DNA from 3 places in the Paenarthrobacter sp. NPDC092416 genome. Region 2 is predicted to be linked to each of the others. Evidence: riboswitches for the same ligand, from Rfam matches in the RefSeq annotation. Region 2 holds a riboswitch; each other region holds the start of a gene.
What was found. A riboswitch is a leader RNA that binds a small molecule or an ion and turns the genes downstream of it on or off. The one in region 2 is predicted to bind glycine.
Positions count from the first base shown of each region.

Region 1: another riboswitch for glycine. It lies ahead of cycA (D-serine/D-alanine/glycine transporter); the one in region 2 lies ahead of gcvP (aminomethyl-transferring glycine dehydrogenase).
Region 3: another riboswitch for glycine. It lies ahead of gcvP (aminomethyl-transferring glycine dehydrogenase); the one in region 2 lies ahead of gcvP (aminomethyl-transferring glycine dehydrogenase).

Region 1 is NZ_JBIVQG010000009.1:132,652-139,607, reverse strand. Features, by position in the region: gene ACIQC5_RS16975 (ExeM/NucH family extracellular endonuclease) at 1-2,130, shown strand, start outside; gene cycA (D-serine/D-alanine/glycine transporter) at 2,205-3,671, opposite strand; glycine riboswitch at 3,820-3,918, opposite strand; gene ACIQC5_RS16965 (FAD/NAD(P)-binding protein) at 4,004-5,977, opposite strand; gene ACIQC5_RS16960 (prolyl oligopeptidase family protein) at 6,037-6,956, shown strand, end outside.
Region 2 is NZ_JBIVQG010000020.1:58,221-65,176, reverse strand. Features, by position in the region: gene glyA (serine hydroxymethyltransferase) at 177-1,496, opposite strand; gene gcvH (glycine cleavage system protein GcvH) at 1,493-1,876, opposite strand; gene gcvT (glycine cleavage system aminomethyltransferase GcvT) at 1,901-3,037, opposite strand; gene gcvP (aminomethyl-transferring glycine dehydrogenase) at 3,049-5,916, opposite strand; glycine riboswitch at 6,066-6,164, opposite strand; gene ACIQC5_RS22890 (PucR family transcriptional regulator) at 6,242-6,956, opposite strand, start outside.
Region 3 is NZ_JBIVQG010000015.1:2,807-9,762, forward strand. Features, by position in the region: gene gcvP (aminomethyl-transferring glycine dehydrogenase) at 1-2,790, opposite strand, end outside; glycine riboswitch at 2,980-3,077, opposite strand; gene ACIQC5_RS20830 (TetR/AcrR family transcriptional regulator) at 3,169-3,720, opposite strand; gene ACIQC5_RS20835 (MFS transporter) at 3,793-5,424, shown strand; gene ACIQC5_RS20840 (amidohydrolase) at 5,528-6,751, shown strand; gene ACIQC5_RS20845 (sugar phosphate isomerase/epimerase family protein) at 6,840-6,956, opposite strand, start outside.

The DNA.
Region 1 (6,956 bases), on a different contig from region 2:
GTGGCCCTGGAGTACAGCAGGTATAACAACAATGTGACCAACTACTATGCCGGTGACGAGTTCCGGGCCAGCGATCACGATCCCGTGGTTGTGGGCTTGAACCTGAATCCTGATGCGCCGGCCACCGTTGACCTGCAGTTCCTGGGCATCAACGACTTCCACGGTCGAATCGACACCAACACCGTGCTCTTTGCCGGCACCGTGGAGAAGCTCCGCGCGGCGGCCGCTCCCGGTGCAACCGCCTTTATCTCTGCCGGCGACAACATCGGTGCCTCACTCTTCGCTTCCTCGGTGGCGAAGGACCAGCCCACTATCGACGTCTTGAACGCGCTGGAGCTGCGGGCTTCTGCCGTGGGCAACCATGAGTTCGACGGCGGCTGGCAGGATCTGCGGGACCGTGTCATTGCCGGAGGTGCCAACGCGAAGTTCGCCTACCTGGGCGCCAACGTTTACCAGAAGGGCACCACCACGCCGGTCCTGCCGGAGTACAAGGTTCTGGAGATGAACGGTGTACGGGTGGCTGTCATCGGCACCGTGACGCAGGAAGTGCCGTCGCTGGTGACTCCCGCCGGCATCACGGACCTTGAGTTCGGTGATCCAGTGGAAGCCATCAACCGGGTCGCCGCAAAGATCAAGGCAGAAGACCTGGCCGATCTGATCATCGTGGAAAACCACGACGGCGCTGCTTCCGGTACGCCTGAAGGCGCCACCTTGGAGCAGGAAGTCGCGGCCGGTGGCCCGTTCGCCAAGCTCGTGCGGGAAACCACTCCCGACGTGGCCGCGATTTTTACGGGTCATACGCACAAGGAATACGCTTGGGACGCACCGGTGCTGGACACAAACGGCCAGCCCACTGGAAAGACCCGGCCGATCGTGCAGACGGGCAACTACGGTGAAAACGTGGGAAGCGTGACGCTCACGGTTGATACCGCGTCCATGACCGTAAACGCCTACAAGGCCGCCATTGTGGACCGGACCACGGACACGTCGGAGAGCCTTGTGGCAGCGTATCCGCGGGTGGCTGCCGTCAAGACGATCGTGGACAAAGCCCTCGCGGATGCTGCCGTGATTGGCAACCAGCCGGTGGGTGCGGTGACCGCCGATATCACCACGGCCTTCACGCCTGACCCGACCGGCGGTGCCCCGAAGCGTGACGACCGCGCGAACGAATCCACGCTCGGCAACCTCGTTGCGGATTCGCTGGTTGACACGCTCAAGGTGCCTGAACTCGGCGCGGCGGAGATCGGCGTCGTGAACCCCGGCGGACTCCGCAACGAGCTGTACTACGCTCCGGACGGGACCATCACCTATGCCGAAGCGAATGCGGTCCTGCCGTTCGTGAACAACCTGTGGACCACTTCCCTGACAGGAGCCCAGTTCAAGACGCTTCTTGAGCAGCAGTGGCAGACCAACCCTGATGGAACGGTGCCCAGCCGCCCTTACCAGCAGCTGGGCCTTTCCAAGAACGTCAACTACACCTACGACGCCGCCCGTCCGGCGGGCGATCGCGTCACGGGAATCTGGGTGAACGGCGCTGTCATTGATCCTGGCGTGCAGTACAGGATCGGTACTTTCAGCTTCCTAGCCACCGGTGGTGACAACTTCCGGGTCTTCAAGGAAGGCAGCAACACGAAGGACACTGGCCTGGTGGATCGTGATGCGTGGATCAAGTACCTGCAGGAACACAAGCCGGTGTCCCCTGACTTCGCACGCCGCTCTGTTGCCGTGGTGAACTCCACAGCTGCCGAGGTGAAGGCCGGCGAGTCCATGGCACTGGCCATATCCAAGCTCAACCTGACCTCCATCGGCAGCCCGGCCAACGCCTCGCTCAACGCCGTGTTCATTGACAGCAAGGGTACCGCCGTGGCGCTTGGTTCCGTTCCGGCCACCGCAGGTGCGGCCACCGTGGACCTTAAGGTTCCCGCCTCGGCAGCTGGAGGCACCGGCACTTTGGTGTTGACCGCCGTCGAGTCCGGAACCGTGGTGAAGGCACTGGTGAACGTTGCCAGCAGCGGTCCGAACCCGCCGCAGTGCATTCCCCCGGTCAAGCCAGCCAAGTGGTACGACATTGTGGGCTGGCTCCGGTACGCGTTTGAGTGGTTGGAGTACCAGAAGTGCCTCAGGGGCTAAACGCTTCTTAGCACCAACAAGGGCAGGGCCCGTCACCAATGTTCGTGGTGACGGGCCCTGCCTTGTTAGTGCTCCTACTTCTGTGCCGGTTCCGGCTCCTGTGCGCGCTTGGAGTCCTTCTCCAGCTCCGCCTGGAACACCGCGTAGCGGGCCAAGTGTGCCGGGCGGCGGCGCAGCACGAACCATGCGACGCCGAGGATCAGGAACCACACCGGCGTGGCCAGAAGCGCGGCGAGTGTGTCCGGCTGGGTAGTCAGCGTCCAGAGAACGAAGGCGAAGAACGCGAACACCACCCACACCATGGCGACGCCACCGGGCATTTTGAACGCCGAGGCGTCGTGAAGGTGCGGACGACGCTTCCGGAAAGCGATGTAGCTGGCCAAAATGATGGACCACACGAAGACAAAGCAGACCGCGGACACGGTAGTGACCATGTCGAACGCCTTGCCGATGTCCTGGCCGGCATACATGAGGACGACGCCGGACAACAGCAGTACGCAGGAAAGGAACAGGGCGTTACGGGGTACTTTGCGTCCGGACAGCGCCCCGAACGCGGCGGGAGCGTCACCTTCCTGGGCCAGGCCGTAGACCATGCGGGACGTGGAGTAGATGCCCGAGTTGGCCGAGGACATGGCCGAGGTCAGGACCACCAGGTTGACGATGGTGGCCGCCGCGCCGAGTCCGGCCAGGGAGAACATGGCGATGAAGGGGCTGTGTCCGGCTGCGAACTGGGTCCAGGGGGTGACGGACATCAGGATGATGAGGGCGCCCACGTAGAAAAGCAGCACGCGGATCGGAATGGAGTTGATGGCCTTGGGCAGGTTCTTTTCCGGGTCCTTGGCCTCAGCGGCGGTGGTTCCCACAAGCTCAATGCCCACGAACGCGAAGACGGCGATCTGGAAGCCCGCCACGAAGCCCATGAACTCGTTCGGGAAGAATCCGCCGTGGCTCCAGAGGTTGGTGAAGCTGGCCGGTCCGGCGTCGGACTGGAAGCCGCTGAAGATCATGAAGAGGCCCACGATGATGAGAGCCGCGATGGCGATGATCTTGATAAGCGCGAACCAGAACTCGGTCTCGCCGAAGGCCTTCACCGTGGCAAGGTTCAGGAGCAGGAGAATGCCGATGGTGATCAACCCGGGCACCCATAGCGGGAGGGCCGGCCAGAGTTCCTGGGAGTACCCGGCGATCGCAATGACGTCCGCGATGCCCGTAATGACCCAGCAGAACCAGTAGGTCCAGCCAGTGAAGAAGCCGGCCCATGGGCCGAGCAGGTCGGCGGCGAAGTCGCTGAAGGACTTGTAATTCAGGTTGCTCAGGAGCAGTTCGCCCATGGCCCGCATGACGAAAAACAACATGAAGCCGATGATCATGTAGACGAAAATCACGGATGGGCCCGCGGCGGAAATGGTCTTGCCCGAGCCCATGAAGAGGCCCGTTCCAATCGCCCCACCGATCGCGATCAGCTGGATGTGGCGGTTGCTGAGCTGACGCTCTAGATGTGGTGAATCGGGAACTGAGGAAGGTGGGCGCTGAATCGTCATGAGGAACTCCATCGTTCAGGCGGCACAGGGTGCCACAATGATTCGGGTTCCTCCCCGCTCTGTCGTGGACCTGAGAGTTTCCGCAGGCATGGGCCTGCTTGCACCTTCGGTGAGCCAGGACCAAGGCCTGACTGCTTTCCAGAGTTGCCTCGCCGCGGCGGTACATGGGCCTGAGAGATTCCTGGGGAGGGTTTGCTCCTACGGCGCCTGACTGGATGTACCGGCAGGACTCTCCCGCCGCAGATCAAAAGCGTGCACACCTAAAACGGTGATGCAGCTCACACAGTAACGAACCACGGCGCGCACCGCAACCGCTGGCCTGTTGCAACCGGCTACTGGTCGAGGATGCTGCGGGCTATTTCGTCGGCATCCCGGAGAGTCCTTTGTCCACTGGGATAGGCCGGTCCTGTTGCGGGTGTGGCTTCGGCTGCGATGGCCGTACCCCACTGCGAGGCAGACAACTGCAGCCCCAAAACGTAGATCCCCTGCGTCACCGATCCGTTGGCACCTACAGGTCTGTAAGGATGAGGTTCCACGTCCAAGCCACTGGTCTGAACCGGGGTTCCTTCTGCGCTCATCATGATTTTGGTGCGCACCAGGCCATCGGCCATGAGCTGTTTCAGCAAGGGGGAAATATTGGCGCCCACCTTGTTGGCCGGCGACATCGCCTCGATCAGCGTCCGGGCTTGTGCCGGCGCGTCATGGACCCATGGCGAGACCGCATGGAAAACGCCGGCAGTACGGTCCACACTGAATTTTGGGTCCGGTCCAACGAAACTCACGACGCCGGCACGCGCCAATGCGGCCAGCTGCTCCGAGCGCAGGGCCGGTGGCCCGCTGGCGAGACCCTCAACGAACGACTCGAACCAGCCGCGCAACCCGGCCAGCCATGACTCGTCCGTAATTCCGCCGTCAGCCACCGCGGATTTGAGGACTGCCCTGCCCGCATGGAGGGCCCCGATAGCCATTTTCACGGGATCCGCTTCGCCCAAGGCCGAGCGCCGGGCGTCATCGTCCAAGTACGCGATGAGCGCCGCATCAAGATCCCGGCGTGAAGCGAAGGTGCGTCCGGATAGTGGTGCAGCAAGTCCCAAGAGATCCAGGCGTCGCGAGGCAACCACGTGTTTGCCCACGAGTCCTGAGACGTGTGACTCCCAGTTTCCTGTGGCGTGCGCGTGCGGCTGCAATGCATCGATAAGTGCTGCCAGGAATTCGGCGACGTCCCGGATAGCCGCCGGCTGTGAGGCCGCCAATGTTGAGTAATAGGCCCACAAAACATCGCGGTGCAACAACGGCCAGAGGTCATGGTCGAAACCCGGCTGAATCCCAGCGGCCCGGAACCGGTCCAGGGCGGCTTTCGTCAGGAAGCGCAGGGTGACGCTCGACGGGTAGTAGCCTGCCAAGCCCGCCTTGGCCCGGTACGGTGTCCCGCGCCTGGACGCAGCGATGATCAGCGGTTCGCGTCCGGAGGGCCGATACTCGAGTACGCCGTTACCGCCCCCGGCCGACTCCACAAACTTGCCCCCGCGGCCCTCGGTGAGCTGGCCCATCACATCGAAGAAATTCAAGCCCATCCCCCGGACCAGGACCGGCTCATTGTCCGGCACGCGTTGCCAATCGACGTCGGCCGGCGCGGCGGGCGGCAAATACAGCAGACCTTGCTCGTTGGCGGCCCGCTGGAAGGCCCGCTGCTCCGGATTCAGTCGCGACTCAATGTGACCTAACGCAAGGACCACGGAACTGACGGTGAGGTGGGCGCCGTCGGCAAGTTCGACGTCGAACGCCTGCGGTGAGGAGGCAGCGGCGACCGGACGCACGGCAACGGCGGACGTTTCGTGGAACGTGACCTCGACGCCGTCGGGAAGCCGCTGCAGCAACCCCTCCAGGGTTTGGCGCAAATACCGCCCGTACAGCGCGCGGCTGGGGAAGTTGTGCGACTCAAGCCCGTCCAGCTCCGTCCTTTCGGCGTCGTTGAGTCCTTGACCATCACGACGCCGGGCGGCCCGCCATTCGTCGAAGGAACCACCCGCCAGCGGTGGGGCCAGCATCGGGTCCTCGGGGATGAGCGTCGGATAGAAGGCCTGCGTATTCATCAGGTAAAGGCGGGACTGCTCCGGCTGCCAAACATGTCCGGACGCGGCGGGATAAGGATCCACGACGTCGATGTGCAGCTTCGGTGCGGACGCGGCGGAAGTGTTGTGGTTGCGTTGGGCCTGAGCCCAGTTCGCCATCAACCGCTCAAGCACGCTGGTGCCGCGAGGGCCAGCACCGATCAGCGCCACACGGTTGATTTGCGATTTAGCCACGCTCAAGCCTAACTTCCTGTGACTTGCTTACCGTCGAACAGTGTTGCTTGGATGGGGCGATGACCACCACAGAAGCTGATCAGACGCCACTTCCTGAGAATGACACTGCACAAGAGACCAAGTCCGGGCCCCGCCACGCCGCGGACGTCGCGCCCGAACCCACGGATGAGAACGTGTGGCTGGAAGATATCCACGGTGAAGAACAGCTCGCATGGGTCCGCGAGCAGAACGCCCGGACCGAGGAGCTCCTGGAGGATGCCGGGTACGCCGCGGTGGAAGCCGGGATCCTCGAAGTCCTCGACTCCACGGACCGAATCGCCATGGTCAACAAGCGGGGCGACTTCTACTACAACTTCTGGAAGGACCAGGAACACCCCAAGGGCCTATGGCGCCGCACGACGTGGGAGAGCTACCTCGCCGAAGACCCCAAGTGGGACGTCTTGCTGGATATCGATGCCTTGGCAGCTTCCGAGGGCGTCGAGTGGGTCTTCCACGGAGCGGGATTCCTGCGTCCTGCCGACGGCGGCGAGTACCGTCTCGCCATGGTCTCCCTCTCGCCCGATGGGGGCGACGCCAACCGGCACCGCGAGTTCGACGTCGAAACCCGCACGTTTGTTGACCCAGCTTCCGGCGGCTTCGACGTGCCCACCGCCAAGGGCCACGTCAGCTGGTTGGACACGGACACCCTGCTCGTTTCCAGCACGGCTGAAGGCCTGCCTGCCACCTCGTCGTCCTACGCCCGGACCGGCGTGAAGCTCCGCCGAGGCCAGTCGCTCGCCGAAGCCGAGCGACTCTTCGAGATTCCTGAAGACCACATGCTGGCCATGGTGGTCCACGATGACACCCCCGGTTTTGAGCGGACGTTCGCCGTGGACTACATCGACTTCTACAACCGGAGCACCTGGCTGCTGCGGGACGATTCGTGGGTAGCCATCGATGTCCCCACCGACGTGAACATCAGCGCCCACCGGGACTGGCT
Region 2 (6,956 bases):
CGGTATTGCGTCCGGCATTCGTTCCCAGCAAATGCCGCACCCGGGTAGATCAGTGTGCATTGGCCGCCAGGGCCAAAACGGGGGTTCGCTGCCAAACATGCCGTGCGCACGGCACACCCCGCAGCGACCCCACGAATCGGCCAGCCAAGGCAGGCGCCGGCAGCGACCGAAAGGGCTCAGGCGAGGTTCGCGACTCCCGGATACAGCGGATGCGCAGCGGCGAGTGCCTCCACACGGTGCCGCAACCCGGAAAGGTCCGTGCCGTCGTCGGCGATCAATGCCTCAGCGATGATGTCCGCAACCTCGCGGAAGGCTGCTTCCCCGAAACCGCGCGTAGCGAGTGCCGGCGTGCCAATCCGAAGACCCGAAGTGACCATCGGTGGGCGCGGATCGAAGGGGACGGCATTGCGGTTGACCGTGATGTCGATCGCGGCGAGGCGGTCCTCGGCCTGCTGACCATCGAGTTCGCAGTTGCGCAGGTCCACCAGGACCAGGTGCACGTCAGTGCCGCCGGAGACAACGGAGATACCCTTTTCCGCAACGTCCGGCTGGACCAAGCGTTCAGCGAGGATCCGGGCGCCGGCCAGGACGCGTTCCTGACGTTCCCGGAACTCTGCCGAAGCTGCAATCTTGAACGCGACAGCCTTGCCCGCGATCACGTGCTCCAGCGGCCCGCCCTGCTGGCCAGGGAACACAGCCGAGTTGATCTTCTTGGCGATGTCGGCGTCGTTGGAGAGGATGATGCCACCACGCGGACCGGCGAGCGTCTTGTGCGTCGTGGACGTGGTGACGTGCGCGTGCTGGACCGGCGACGGGTGCAGCCCCGCAGCAACCAGGCCTGCGAAGTGCGCCATATCCACCATCAGGTAAGCCCCCACGGAATCGGCGATCCGGCGGAACTCAGCGAAGTCCAGCTGCCGCGCATAAGCGGACCAGCCGGCAACGATGAGAGCCGGCTTGTGCTCCTGCGCAAGGCGCTCAACCTCGGCCATGTCCACGGTGTGGGTGTCCTCGCGGACGCCGTACGGGACCACGTTGTACAGCTTGCCGGAGAAGTTGATCCGCATGCCGTGGGTCAGGTGCCCGCCATGGGCCAAGTTCAAGCCCATGATGGTGTCGCCGGGTTTGATCAGCGCGTGCATCACCGAAGCGTTCGCCTGCGCACCGGAGTGCGGCTGGACGTTCGCGAACCCGGCGCCGAACAGGGACTTGATGCGGTCGATCGCCAACTGCTCAATCACGTCAACGTGCTCGCAGCCACCGTAGTAGCGCTTGCCAGGGTAGCCCTCGGCGTACTTGTTGGTCAGCACCGATCCCTGTGCCTGCATCACGGCTACGGCGGTGTGGTTCTCCGAAGCGATCATTTCCAGGCCGTCGCGCTGGCGGACCAGTTCGTCGTCGATCTTCGCGGCGATCTCGGGATCCAGCTCGGACAGCTGCGCATCCAACGACGCCGACACAACCTGCTCGAACTCAGTCACGGCTGCGGCGCTCACAGTTCGCCACCGTTCGCTGCAGCGTATTCCTCAGCCGACATCAGGGGGCCCTCGTCCGTGGCAGCCACCTTGAACAGCCAACCAGCGCCGTAAGGGTCGGTGTTGATCAGGGCCGGATCGCTGACAACGGCGTCATTGATCTCGGTCACCTCACCTGTCACCGGCGAGTACAGGTCCGAGACCGATTTGGTGGACTCGACCTCACCACACGTCTCACCCGCGGTCACACTGGAACCGACCTCAGGCAGGTCCACGTACACAATGTCGCCCAAGGCATCCGCAGCAACCGCGGAAATCCCAATCCCCACAGGCCCGGCTCCATCAGCGGCAACCCATTCGTGCTCAGCCGAGTACTTCAGCTCGGCAACTACTTTGCTCATCTCAATTTTCCTAACTTCTCGTGACTATTTCTGGCGCTTGTAGAACGGCAGCGCCACTACTTCGAACGATTCCGCTTTGCCTCGCAGGTCCACGTCAACCACAGTCCCAACTTCGGCATGTTCGACGTCGACATAAGCCATGGCGACCGGGTAACCGAGCGTCGGGCTGGGCTGGCCGGAGGTGACTTCGCCAATCAGCGTTCCGTCTGAGAGCACCGGGTAGTGTCCGCGGGCAGCGCGGCGGCCGGTACCCTTGAGGCCAACCAGCTTCTGGCCGCGGGTGGAACCAACGCCGGCTGACTTGATGGCCGCCAACGCTTCCTTGCCGACGAAGTCGCCTTCCTTTGACAGCGCGACGACGGGGCCAAGGCCGGCGGCGTAGGCGTTGACGTAGCGGGAGAGCTCGTTTCCGTAGAGGGGCATGCCGGCTTCGAGGCGGAGCGAGTCACGTGCGGCGAGGCCCGCGGGGATGAGTCCGTGGCTTTCGCCCGCTTCGAGGAGTGCTTCCCAGAGGCCTGCTGCGTCGACGTTGGGGATGTAGATTTCGAAGCCGTCTTCGCCGGTGTAGCCGGTGCGGGCGAGCAATAGGTCCAGCCCGTTAATCTCAACCTCAACAGCCGCGTAGTACTTCAGCTCGGTGACCAGGGCGTGCTGCTCGGCCGGAACCAAGCGAAGCAGGATCGCTTCGGCGTTGGGCCCCTGAACTGCGATGAGTGAAGTCTCGGCCGAAGCATCCTCAACAACGACGTCGAATCGGGCTGCACGCTCGGCCAGAGCCGCGGCCACCACCTTGGCGTTGCCCGCGTTCGGGACCACGAGGTATTTGTCCACGCCTTCTGCCGGAGACGGGCGGCGGTAGGAGATGAGGTCATCGATGATGCCGCCGTCGGTGTCGCAGATCAGCGAGTACTTGGCCTTGCCGACGGCGATCGCGGAGAGCTTTCCGGCAAGCGCGTAGTCCAGGAAGGCGCCGGCGTCCGGGCCTGTGACCCAGACTTCCCCCATGTGGGAGAGGTCGAACAGGCCAGCGGACTTGCGGACGGCGTGGTGCTCGGCGAGCTCGGACTCGTACTTCAGGGGCATCTGCCAGCCGCCAAAGTCCGTAAAGGAAGCGCCGGCCTTTTTGTGCTGCTCGTACAGGGCGGTGTAGTTCTCAGACATGTCAGGAGTCCTTAGTTTTCGAAGTCTGCGGTGTTGTCCTCGAACGCTTCAAGGGGTGGGCAGGAGCACACGAGGTTCCGGTCGCCTGCGGCGCCGTCGATCCGGCCCACGGGCGGGAAGTACTTGTCCTGCTTCAAGTGGTGGACGGGGAACGCTGCCTGCTCACGCGGGTAGTCGCGGCCCCAGTCGGAACTCACGACGGCGGCAGCTGTGTGCGGCGCGTTGCGCAGCGGCGAGTTCTCAACAGTGAAATCACCGCTGGCCACCTGCTCGATTTCGGCGCGGATGGTGATCATGGCTTCGATGAAGCGATCGATCTCCGCCAAATCCTCGGACTCGGTGGGCTCCACCATCAGGGTGCCCGCAACGGGGAACGCCAGCGTGGGAGCGTGGAAACCGAAGTCGATCAGGCGCTTCGCCACATCTTCAGCGGTAACACCCGTGCGAGCCGTCAATTCGCGAAGATCAAGGATGCACTCGTGGGCCACGAGTCCGCCTTCGCCGGTGTAGAGCACCGGGAAGTGCTCATCCAAGCGGGAGGCAACGTAGTTCGCAGCAAGCAGAGCGGACTTGGTCGCTTCGGTGAGGCCCTGGCCACCCATGAGCTTCACGTAGGCCCAGGAAATCGGAAGCACACCGGCGGAGCCGTAGCGGGATGCAGAGATGGCCACGCCACCTTCAGACGAAACATTGTTCGCGTCCCCCGGCATGAACGGTGCCAGGTGAGCCTTGGCTGCGACCGGGCCAACACCCGGACCGCCGCCACCGTGCGGGATGCAGAAGGTCTTGTGCAGGTTCAGGTGGGACACGTCGCCGCCGAACTTGCCCGGCTGGGCCAAACCAACGAGTGCGTTGAGGTTAGCGCCGTCGACGTACACCTGGCCCCCGGCTGCGTGGATCGCGTCGCAGACCTCGCGGACATCGGCGTCGTAGACACCGTGTGTGGACGGGTAGGTGATCATGATGCAGGACAGGACATCCTTGTTGGCTTCGATCTTCGCCGTCAGGTCCGCGTGATCGATGGTGCCATCGGCAGCGGTAGCAACAACTACAACTTTCATGCCGGCCAACACGGCCGAGGCGGCGTTGGTGCCGTGGGCCGAGGCCGGGATCAGGCAGACAGTGCGCTGCTCATCGCCACGGGAGAGGTGGTAGCCGCGGATCGCGAGCAGGCCCGCGAGCTCACCCTGGGAACCGGCATTCGGCTGGATGGAAACTTGGTCGTAGCCGGTGATCTCGGTGAGGTCGGCTTCCAAACCTTCAATCAGTTCGCGCCAGCCAGCGGTCTGGTGATCCGGAGCGAACGGGTGGATGGAGGCGAACTCGGGCCAGGAAATGGCTTCCATCTCAGCTGTAGCGTTGAGCTTCATGGTGCACGAGCCCAGCGGGATCATGGTGCGATCCAGTGCGAGGTCCCGATCGGACAGCTTGCGGATGTAGCGCAACAGCTGCGTCTCGGAACGGTGCGTATTGAACACGGGGTGCTGCAGGAAATCGCTGGTTCGGACCACATCCGAGGGCAGTTCGAAACCGGTCGCGTCCCCTACCGGACCGGCGCCAAAGGCGACAGCCACCGCGGAGAGGACCTCCGGCGTCGTGGTTTCATCAACCGAGACGCCTACGGTGTCGGCGTCAATGACCCGCAGGTTGATGCCCCGGGCTTCGGCAGCGGCGATGACCTTGCCGGCCTTCCCCGGGACGCGGACTGTGAGGGTGTCGAAGAAGGAGTCGGACACGAGTTCGCGGCCGGCCTTAACCAGCGTGGTGGCGAGCGTGCGTGCGTGGCCGTGCACGGTTTCGGCGATCGCCTTCAGGCCTTCCGGACCGTGGTAAACGGCGTACATCGACGCCACGATGGCGAGCAGCGCCTGGGCAGTGCAGATGTTGGACGTGGCCTTCTCGCGGCGAATGTGCTGCTCGCGGGTCTGCAATGCCAAGCGGTAGGCGGGCACACCGGCGTTGTCCTTGGAAACGCCCACGATCCGGCCCGGAAGCGTGCGCTCCATGCCTTCGCGGACAGCCATGTACGCCGCGTGGGGACCGCCGAAGAACAGCGGAACACCAAAGCGCTGCGCGGTTCCGACGGCGATATCGGCACCTTGCTCGCCCGGGGGCGTGATGAGGGTGAGCGCCAGCAAATCGGCCGCAACCGTCACCAGGGCACCGCGTTCCTTGGCCTCCGCAATGACGCCGGAGTGGTCGAAAACGCGGCCGGAAACGCCTGGCTGCTGCAGGACGATGCCGTTGATATCGCCGTCGGGGAGCCCGGCGGACAGGTCGGCGACCTCAACCTCGAAGCCGAGCGCCTCGGCGCGGCCCTTCACGATCGCGATGGTCTGCGGCAGGAGGTCGGCGTCCAGTACGGTCTTGCCGTCCTTCGCGGTTTTGGACTTGTTGGCCCGGCGCATCAGCAGCACAGCCTCAGCCACGGCGGTTGCTTCGTCCAGCAGCGACGCGTTGGCTACAGGAAGTCCTGTGAGGTCCTGGACCATGGTCTGGAAGTTCAAGAGCGCTTCGAGGCGGCCTTGGGAAATCTCAGGCTGGTAGGGGGTGTAAGCCGTGTACCAGGCGGGTGCTTCCAGAATGTTGCGGCGGATCACCGGCGGGGTCACGGTGTCGTAGTAGCCCTGGCCGATCAGCTGGATGGCGGTCTTGTTCTTGGACGCGAGCTTGCGGAGCTCGGCCAGGACCTGGACTTCGCTGAGGGCACCCTGGAGCGTCAGCGGCGTGGCTTGCCGGATGGAATCGGGGACAGCGACGTCTACCAGGCCGTCTACGGAGTCGTAGCCGATGGCCTTGAGCATGGTGTCAACGTCGGCTTGGCGGCGGGCGCCGATGTGCCGGTCCGCGAAGGCGGTGGGGGTTGATTGAACAGTCAAGAGGAACTCCATGATTCAGGCGCCCAATGAGCGCCACGATGATGTGGGGTTCCTCCCCGCTCTGTATTGGACCTGAGAGATTCCGCAGGCTCGATTGCCCGCTTGCACCGTCGGTGAGCCCGGTTTCCCGGACTGCTTTCCAGAGTTGCCTAACCGCGGCGGTACATGGGCCTGAGAGATTCCTGGGGAGGATTTGCTCCTACGGCGCCTGACTGGATGTACCGGCAGGGCTCTCCCGCCGCAGATCAAAAGCGTGTGTGCCACTCATGAGTGACACGCTTCACACCATAGCGGGTGATCGCGAAAAAACGCAAGCAAGCGATACCTACCGGTGCATGGCTTCGTGGATCTGCAGGGCAAACCACAACTGGGCAACAGTGGACGTTTCGCCCATGTCCAACCCTGTCAGCTCGCCGATTTTCCGCATCCGGTAGATGATGGTTTGCCGGTGCGCGAACAGTGCCGCGGCGGTTTTTTGCCAGGAGCGCTGCGAGTCCAAATAGGTCCTCAGCGTGACGATAAGATCGCCTTCCTGGCTCTGCTCGTAGTCGAAAATCGGGCCCAGGAGACGCCTGACCAACGCCGTCCCTTCCTCAAAACCCGTCAAGCCAAGCCATGACGGTCCTTGCGCGTAGCGGGACAAACCCAGCTTGTTCGCCCGGGCCGATCCGAGAGCCCACAGTGACTCCTGCAGCGCCCTTTGAAGCCCGGCCACGGAGGCCGGTGCGCTGATGCCAATCGTGGCGCTGGACCCTGCACAGTGCAGCAGCACGTCGTCGGCCACCTCGGCCGGGACCACCACGTGCAGCCTGTTGTTTCGCCGCAAGGACGCCGCCGAAACTCCATGTCGCCACAGTTCGATGTGCACGTTCGCCAGGATGTCGCCGTCGTCCGCTGAGATCGAGGCGACCAGAAAATCGTCTGCCGGCACATCGAAAGCGGCCAGCCGGCTTTCCATTTCCGCTGCGCCCAAACGGCCATCCATGGCCTGCAGCAGGAACTCGCCCGCCAGCCGGTGCCGGCCTTCCAGCGAGAGGACG
Region 3 (6,956 bases), on a different contig from region 2:
GCGGCCAACAGGCGGGAAGTACTTGTCCTGCTTGAGGTGGTGGACCGGGAAGGCGGCCTGCTCGCGCGGGTACGCGCGGTCCCAATCAGAACTTACGACGGCGGCCGCTGTGTGGGGTGCCTTGCGCAGCGGCGAGTTCTCTACCGTGAAGTCGCCGTGGGCAACTTGGTCGATTTCCTTGCGGATGGTGATCATGGCTTCGATGAAGCGGTCGATCTCCACGAGGTCTTCGGACTCGGTGGGTTCCACCATGAGCGTTCCCGCAACGGGGAACGCCAGCGTGGGTGCGTGGAAGCCGAAGTCGATGAGGCGCTTGGCAACGTCCTCAGCGGTGACGCCGGTCTTGGCCGTGAGTTCGCGCAGGTCCAGGATGCACTCGTGGGCCACGAGTCCGCCTTCGCCCGTGTAGAGAACCGGGAAGTGGTCGTTGAGGCGGGAAGCGATGTAGTTCGCAGCGAGCAGCGCAGACTTGGTTGCTTCGGTGAGGCCCTGACCTCCCATGAGCTTTACGTAGGCCCAGGAGATCGGCAGCACGCCGGCCGAGCCAAAACGGGATGCGGAAATCGGGACGTCGTTGCCTTCGGTCCAGGATGTTGCGTCGCCCGGCATGAACGGCGCGAGGTGTGCCTTGGCTGCGACCGGGCCAACGCCCGGTCCGCCACCGCCGTGCGGGATGCAGAAGGTCTTGTGCAGGTTCAAGTGTGAAACGTCGCCGCCGAACTTGCCCGGCTGGGCCAAACCAACGAGTGCGTTGAGGTTGGCGCCGTCGATGTACACCTGGCCGCCGGCCTCATGGATGGCGTCGCAGACCTCGCGAACGTCGGCATCGTAGACACCGTGCGTGGACGGGTAGGTGATCATGATGGCCGAGAGGACGTCCCTGTTGGCCTCGATCTTGGCCTTGAGGTCGGCGTGGTCGATGGTGCCGTCAGCGGCGGTAGCCACAACAACAACCTTCATGCCTGCGAGCACCGCAGAGGCCGCGTTGGTGCCGTGCGCGGAAGCCGGAATGAGGCAGACGTTGCGCTGCTCATCGCCACGGGAGTGGTGGTAGCCGCGGATCGCAAGAAGGCCCGCGAGCTCGCCCTGGGAACCGGCATTCGGCTGGATGGAGACTTGGTCGTAGCCAGTGATTTCGGTCAGCTGGGATTCGAGGTCGGCGATGAGTTCACGCCAGCCTTCGGTCTGGGAGTCCGGAGCGAACGGGTGGATGGAGGCGAACTCGGGCCAGGAAATGGCTTCCATCTCGGCCGTGGCGTTGAGCTTCATGGTGCAGGAACCCAACGGGATCATGGTGCGATCCAGTGCGAGGTCGCGGTCCGAGAGCTTGCGGATGTAGCGCAGCAACTGGGTCTCGGAACGGTGGGTGTTGAACACCGGGTGCTGCAGGTAATCGCTCGAGCGCTCAACGGATGCCTCCAGCGCAAAGCCTTCAGCGGTTTCGGTGACCGAAGCGCCAAAGACGGCTGCGACGTCGGCGACAACCGCCGTCGTGGTCGTCTCGTCAACGGAGATGCCGACGGTGTCGGCGTCGATGCCGCGCAGGTTGATTCCCTTTGCCTCGGCGGCGGCGACGATTTCGGCAGCCTTACCGGGAACGCTGACGGTGATCGTGTCGAAGAAGGAACCGTGAAGGACCTCGACGCCGGCAGCCTTCAGGGAAGCGGCGAGGGTCCGGGCGTGGCCGTGGGCGGTCTCAGCAATCGCCTTCAGGCCTTCGGGACCGTGGTAAACGGCGTACATCGACGCCACGATGGCGAGCAGCGCCTGGGCAGTGCAGATGTTGGACGTGGCCTTCTCGCGGCGGATGTGCTGCTCGCGGGTCTGCAGCGCCAAGCGGTAGGCAGGGACACCGGCGTCGTCCTTGGAAACGCCCACCAGACGGCCGGGCATGGAACGCTCGAGCCCCTTCTGGACGGCCATGTACGCAGCGTGCGGGCCGCCGAAGAACAGCGGAACGCCCAAGCGCTGGGCCGAACCGACGGCGATATCGGCGCCCTGCTCGCCCGGAGGCGTGATGAGCGTCAGGGAGAGCAGGTCTGCTGCGACCGTCACCAGGGCACCGCGTTCCTTGGCGTCGGCAATGACGCCGGAGTGGTCGAACACGCGGCCGGAAGCGCCCGGCTGCTGGAGGACGACGCCGTTGATGGCGCCTTCCGGGAGCCCGAGCGAGAGGTCAGCGACCTCAACCTCGAACCCGAGTGCCTCGGCGCGGCCTTTCACGATCGCGATGGTCTGCGGCAGGCAATCGGCGTCAAGGACGGTCTTGCCGTCCCTGGCGGCTGCGTTTTGTCCGGTGGACTTATTGGCCCGGCGCATCATAAGGACTGCCTCGGCCACTGCCGTTGCTTCGTCCAGCAGGGAGGCGTTGGCGATCGGCAGGCCCACAAGGTCCTGGACCATGGTCTGGAAGTTCAGGAGTGCTTCGAGGCGGCCCTGCGAGATTTCAGGCTGGTACGGGGTGTACGCGGTGTACCAGGCCGGCGCTTCGAGGATGTTGCGGCGGATCACCGGAGGCGTCACGGTGTCGTAGTAACCTTGGCCGATCATCTGAACGGCCGTCTTGTTCTTCGAGGCCAGCTTGCGCAGCTCGGCAAGAACCTCGACCTCGCTCAGGGCGTTCTGCAGAGTCAGCGCAACATCCTGGCGGATGTCGTTGGGAACTGCGGTATCTACCAGCGAGTCCACGGTGTCGTAACCGACGGACTTCAGCATGGTGTCAATGTCGGCCTGGCGGCGGGCGCCAATATGCCGATCGACGAAGGTGGTGGAGGCAGAACTAACCGTCACGAAGGAACTCCAATACTTGGGCGGCGTTTGGGTACGCCACAGCGGCTCGGGTTCCTCCCCGCTCTGTATTGGACCTGAGAGTTTCCACGCTGCCACGCTTTCGCATGGCACATCGCTTGCACCGTCGGTGAGCACAGCATCTTTGGCGCCAGTGGCGCGGACTGATTGCCTGCTGCTTTCCAGAGTTGCCTCGCCGCGGCGGTGCATGGGCCTGAGAGATTCCTGGGGAGGGTTTGCTCCTACGGCGCCCGCATCACTTGCTTGCAGGACTCTCCCGCCGCAGATCAAAGGCGTATTCAGTTGTTGCGACCAATTTATGGACAGGCCACAAGGGTTAATTGTCCTACGCGGCGGGCCCCGCCGCAAATGGATGACTGGTTACTTCCGCAGGCGGTCCAGGACCCGGAGCAGGATTTCGACGTCGGCCTCCCGACCGGCGTTGCCGCCCTCCTGTCCGCCTTCTTGGCCGCCTTCGAACATCGCGTTGAAATACAGCCCGTCGCCCATGTAGCTCACGGCTTTGGCAACCTCAGGCCCCACGTCTTCGGCCAGGACATCGAGCCACTGCTGTTGAATGCCCGCGAACCGGCGTCGGGTCTCTTCGTGGGCCACTTCAGCCAGTCGGGTCGCTGCGACGAAGGCCCGGTCCATGGGTGTTCCGGCCCAGAGCGATGACCGAATGAAGTACACGGCAGAGCCGTCGGGCGCAGCCTTCATTTGCTCGATATCCTCCTGAGCCAGCTGATCCAAGCGCTCAAGCAAGGCGCTGATCAGGGATTCCTTGCTCGGGAAGTGATACAGCAACCCGCCTTTGGAGACCCCTGCCCGCTTGGCGACGGCGTCGAGCGTGGCAGCACGCTCCCCCACCTCAATCAGAAGGGCTTCGTAGGCATCCAGGACAGCGTCCCGGGCAACAGGTTTTCGTGGCATGAGTACATCATTCCCTAAAGGTGCATCGTTCGACATTTGTAACTGTACCGTCTGGACGGTACAGTTAGGGGCATGTTCACTTTGTCCTCTACCCCCAGCCCCCGTACCACCGAACAAGAGACCGTCGAGCGCGGGACCGTCGAGCGCGGGACCGCCGTGCGCAGGCCCGTCGCGATTGAGAGCCCCGCCCAGGCGTCCGCCGCGCGCCAGCCGGCACCGTGGCGCGACTGGACCGCCCTGGCACTCTTGATGTTCCCGGTACTGCTGGTAGCAGTGGACAACACCGCCCTCACCTTCGCCCTGCCGGAAATTGCCCGCACCCTGGACGTGGGTGGCGTGCAGCTGCTCTGGATCGTGGACGCATACCCGCTGGTCCTGGCTGCACTGCTGGTCTCCATGGGCAACCTCGGCGACAGGATCGGTCGGCGTCGGCTGCTCCTGATCGGCAGCACCGGCTTCGCTGCAGTCTCGGCGGCCACGGCGTTTGCACCATCGGCGGAATGGCTCATTGCCGGCCGGGCCGCGTTGGGTGTGTTTGGCGCGATGCTGATGCCATCCACGCTGTCGCTGATCAGGAACATCTTTGTGGACCCCAACCGCCGGCGGCTCGCGATCGCAGTTTGGGCGGCCGGCTTTTCCGGCGGCGCCGCACTTGGGCCGATCTTTGGCGGCTGGCTCGTGGAGCATTTCTGGTGGGGCGCCGTGTTCCTGGTGGCTACCTTCCTGCTCCTGCCGCTCCTGGCCTTCGGAACCACCTTCATCCCGGAATCCAAAGATGCCAATCCCGGTCGGGTCGACGTGCCCAGCATTGCCCTGTCCGTCCTGACCATGGCCCCGTTCGTCTACGGCATCAAAGAATTCGCCGTGCATGGATTCGGCGCCTCCGCAGTGGCCTTCATGGGCTTCGGCCTCATCATGGGCATTCTCTTTGTCCGGCGCCAACGGCACCTTGCGGCCCCGATGCTCGATGTCCGCTTGTTCAAGAACAAGGTGTTCAGCACCGCGATCGTGGCGAACGTGCTCTCCTTGTTCTCCATGACGGGCTTCATCTACTTCTTTGCCCAGCACCTGCAGCTCGTTGAGGGCCAGTCCCCCATGGAAGCCGGGATCGCCATGATTCCCGCACTCCTGGCAACAGTGGCCGCCGGCCTGCTGGTGGTGCCCCTGGTCAAGCGTGTGCGGCCAGGTTTCGTTGTGGCAGGCGGCCTGACCCTCAGCGCCGTCGGATACCTCGTAGTAGCTGTAGGTGACCACGGAACCGGGCCTGTATTCCTGCTGTCGGCCTTGACCGTACTGGCTATAGGCGCGGGTGCCGCGGAGACGATCTCCAACGACCTCATCCTTGGTGCCGTGCCGGCAGCCAAGGCCGGCGCTGCATCAGCGATCTCTGAGACAGGGTACGAGCTCGGTTCGCTGCTGGGAACTGCGGTCCTCGGCTCGATCCTCACGGCTTCCTACCAGCACAACCTCATCCTGCCTGATGGTCTCTCCGCCAATTCTGCAGGGAATTCCGGGGAGACACTGGCCGGCGCCGTGGACGCCGCCGCTGCACTACCCGCTCCCCTGTCGGACGCACTGACAGCCGCCGCCCGGACAGCTTTCGAATCCGGGGTCCACATCACTGCGGCGATTGGGCTGGTACTGATGGCCGGCGCGGCGGTGCTTGCCGCCGTCGTACTCCGCAGCGTTCCGAAGGCGAAGTAGGTTCTTTCGAACCGGGAATGCCGGGCCACCGATGCGGCCCGGCATTCCTGTATCTCGATACACTGGCCAAACCTGCGGAGTCGAACGGTAAGGGTAATCCCTCATGACAATCGATCTTGAAGAACTCTACAAAGACCTCCACGCGAATCCGGAGCTCTCGTTCCAGGAAGTACGAACGGCCGAAATCGTCGGCAGGCACCTGGATGAGCTGGGGTTCGTGGTGCACCGCTATGTAGGCAAAACCGGCGTAGTGGGCGTCCTCGAAAACGGTCCCGGCCCGGTTGTCATGCTCCGCGCCGATATGGATGGGCTGCCCGTCAAGGAAGCCACCGGGCTGGACTACGCAAGCTCGGCAGTCGGCGTCGACCATGACGGAAAAGACGTGCCGGTGATGCATGCGTGCGGGCACGACGTCCACGTGAGCTGCCTTATCGGAGCGGTGGAAATGCTCGCCGGCCAGAAGCACGAATGGCAAGGAACCCTGATCGCGGTGTTCCAGCCGGCCGAGGAATGGGGCGGCGGAGCGCAGGCGATGGTCGCGGACGGTCTCTATGACTTGGTGCCCAAGCCCGATGTTGTACTGGGCCAGCATGTGGCGCCGTTCCCGGCCGGGTGGTTCGGTGTCCGGCCCGGCGTCACCATGGCCTCGGCCGATTCCCTCAATGTGACACTTCACGGACGTGGTGGTCACGGCTCGCGGCCCGAAACAACCATCGATCCCGTGCTCATGGCCGCCGCTGCAACCATGCGTTTGCAAGGGATCGTCGCCAGGGAACTCGCCGCCAGTGATTCCGCCGTGGTGACAGTGGGACAGATCCACTCGGGAACCAAGAACAACATCATTCCCGAGACAGCCACCTTGGGCCTGAGCATCCGAACCTTCAGCGACCCCACCAGGGAAAGGATCCTGGGTTCGATCGAGCGCATCGTCCGCAGCGAATCGACGGCATCAGGCTCTCCCAAGGAGCCTGAATTCCACTACGAAGAGCGCTTCCCGTTGACAGTCAATGACCAATCGGCCGCCGGCCGGGTGACGGCAGCATTCCGGGCAAAGTTTGGCGACACCAAGGTCATTGATCCGGGACCCGTGTCAGGCAGTGAAGACGTTGGCGAGCTCTCAACAGCTGCGGGGGCTCCCCTGGTTTTCTGGTTCCTGGGTGGCATGGATGCATCATTTTTCAAGGACTGGGCCACAACGGGCCGCCTGCCGGAGGACGTTCCCTCCAACCACTCGCCGTACTTTGCGCCCATCATCCAGCCGACCTTGACGGCCGGCACCGAGGCACTCGTCACGGCCGCGCGCGAATTCTTGAGCGCTCCCAAGTAGCAGCTTGTGGGCCAAAGGAACCCCGCCCAACGGACAATTCACCACCGGGTGACAGGGTGAAATGTCCGTTGAACGGGGTCGACTTTCTTTAGGCAGGTACGTTCAGCGCAGCGTCGGCATCCCGCAGCACCTTGGCCGCAACCTGAAGGCCCTCGATCCGGCCCAGGGAAACGTCTTCGTGCTCGATGTTGACCAGCATGTTCGG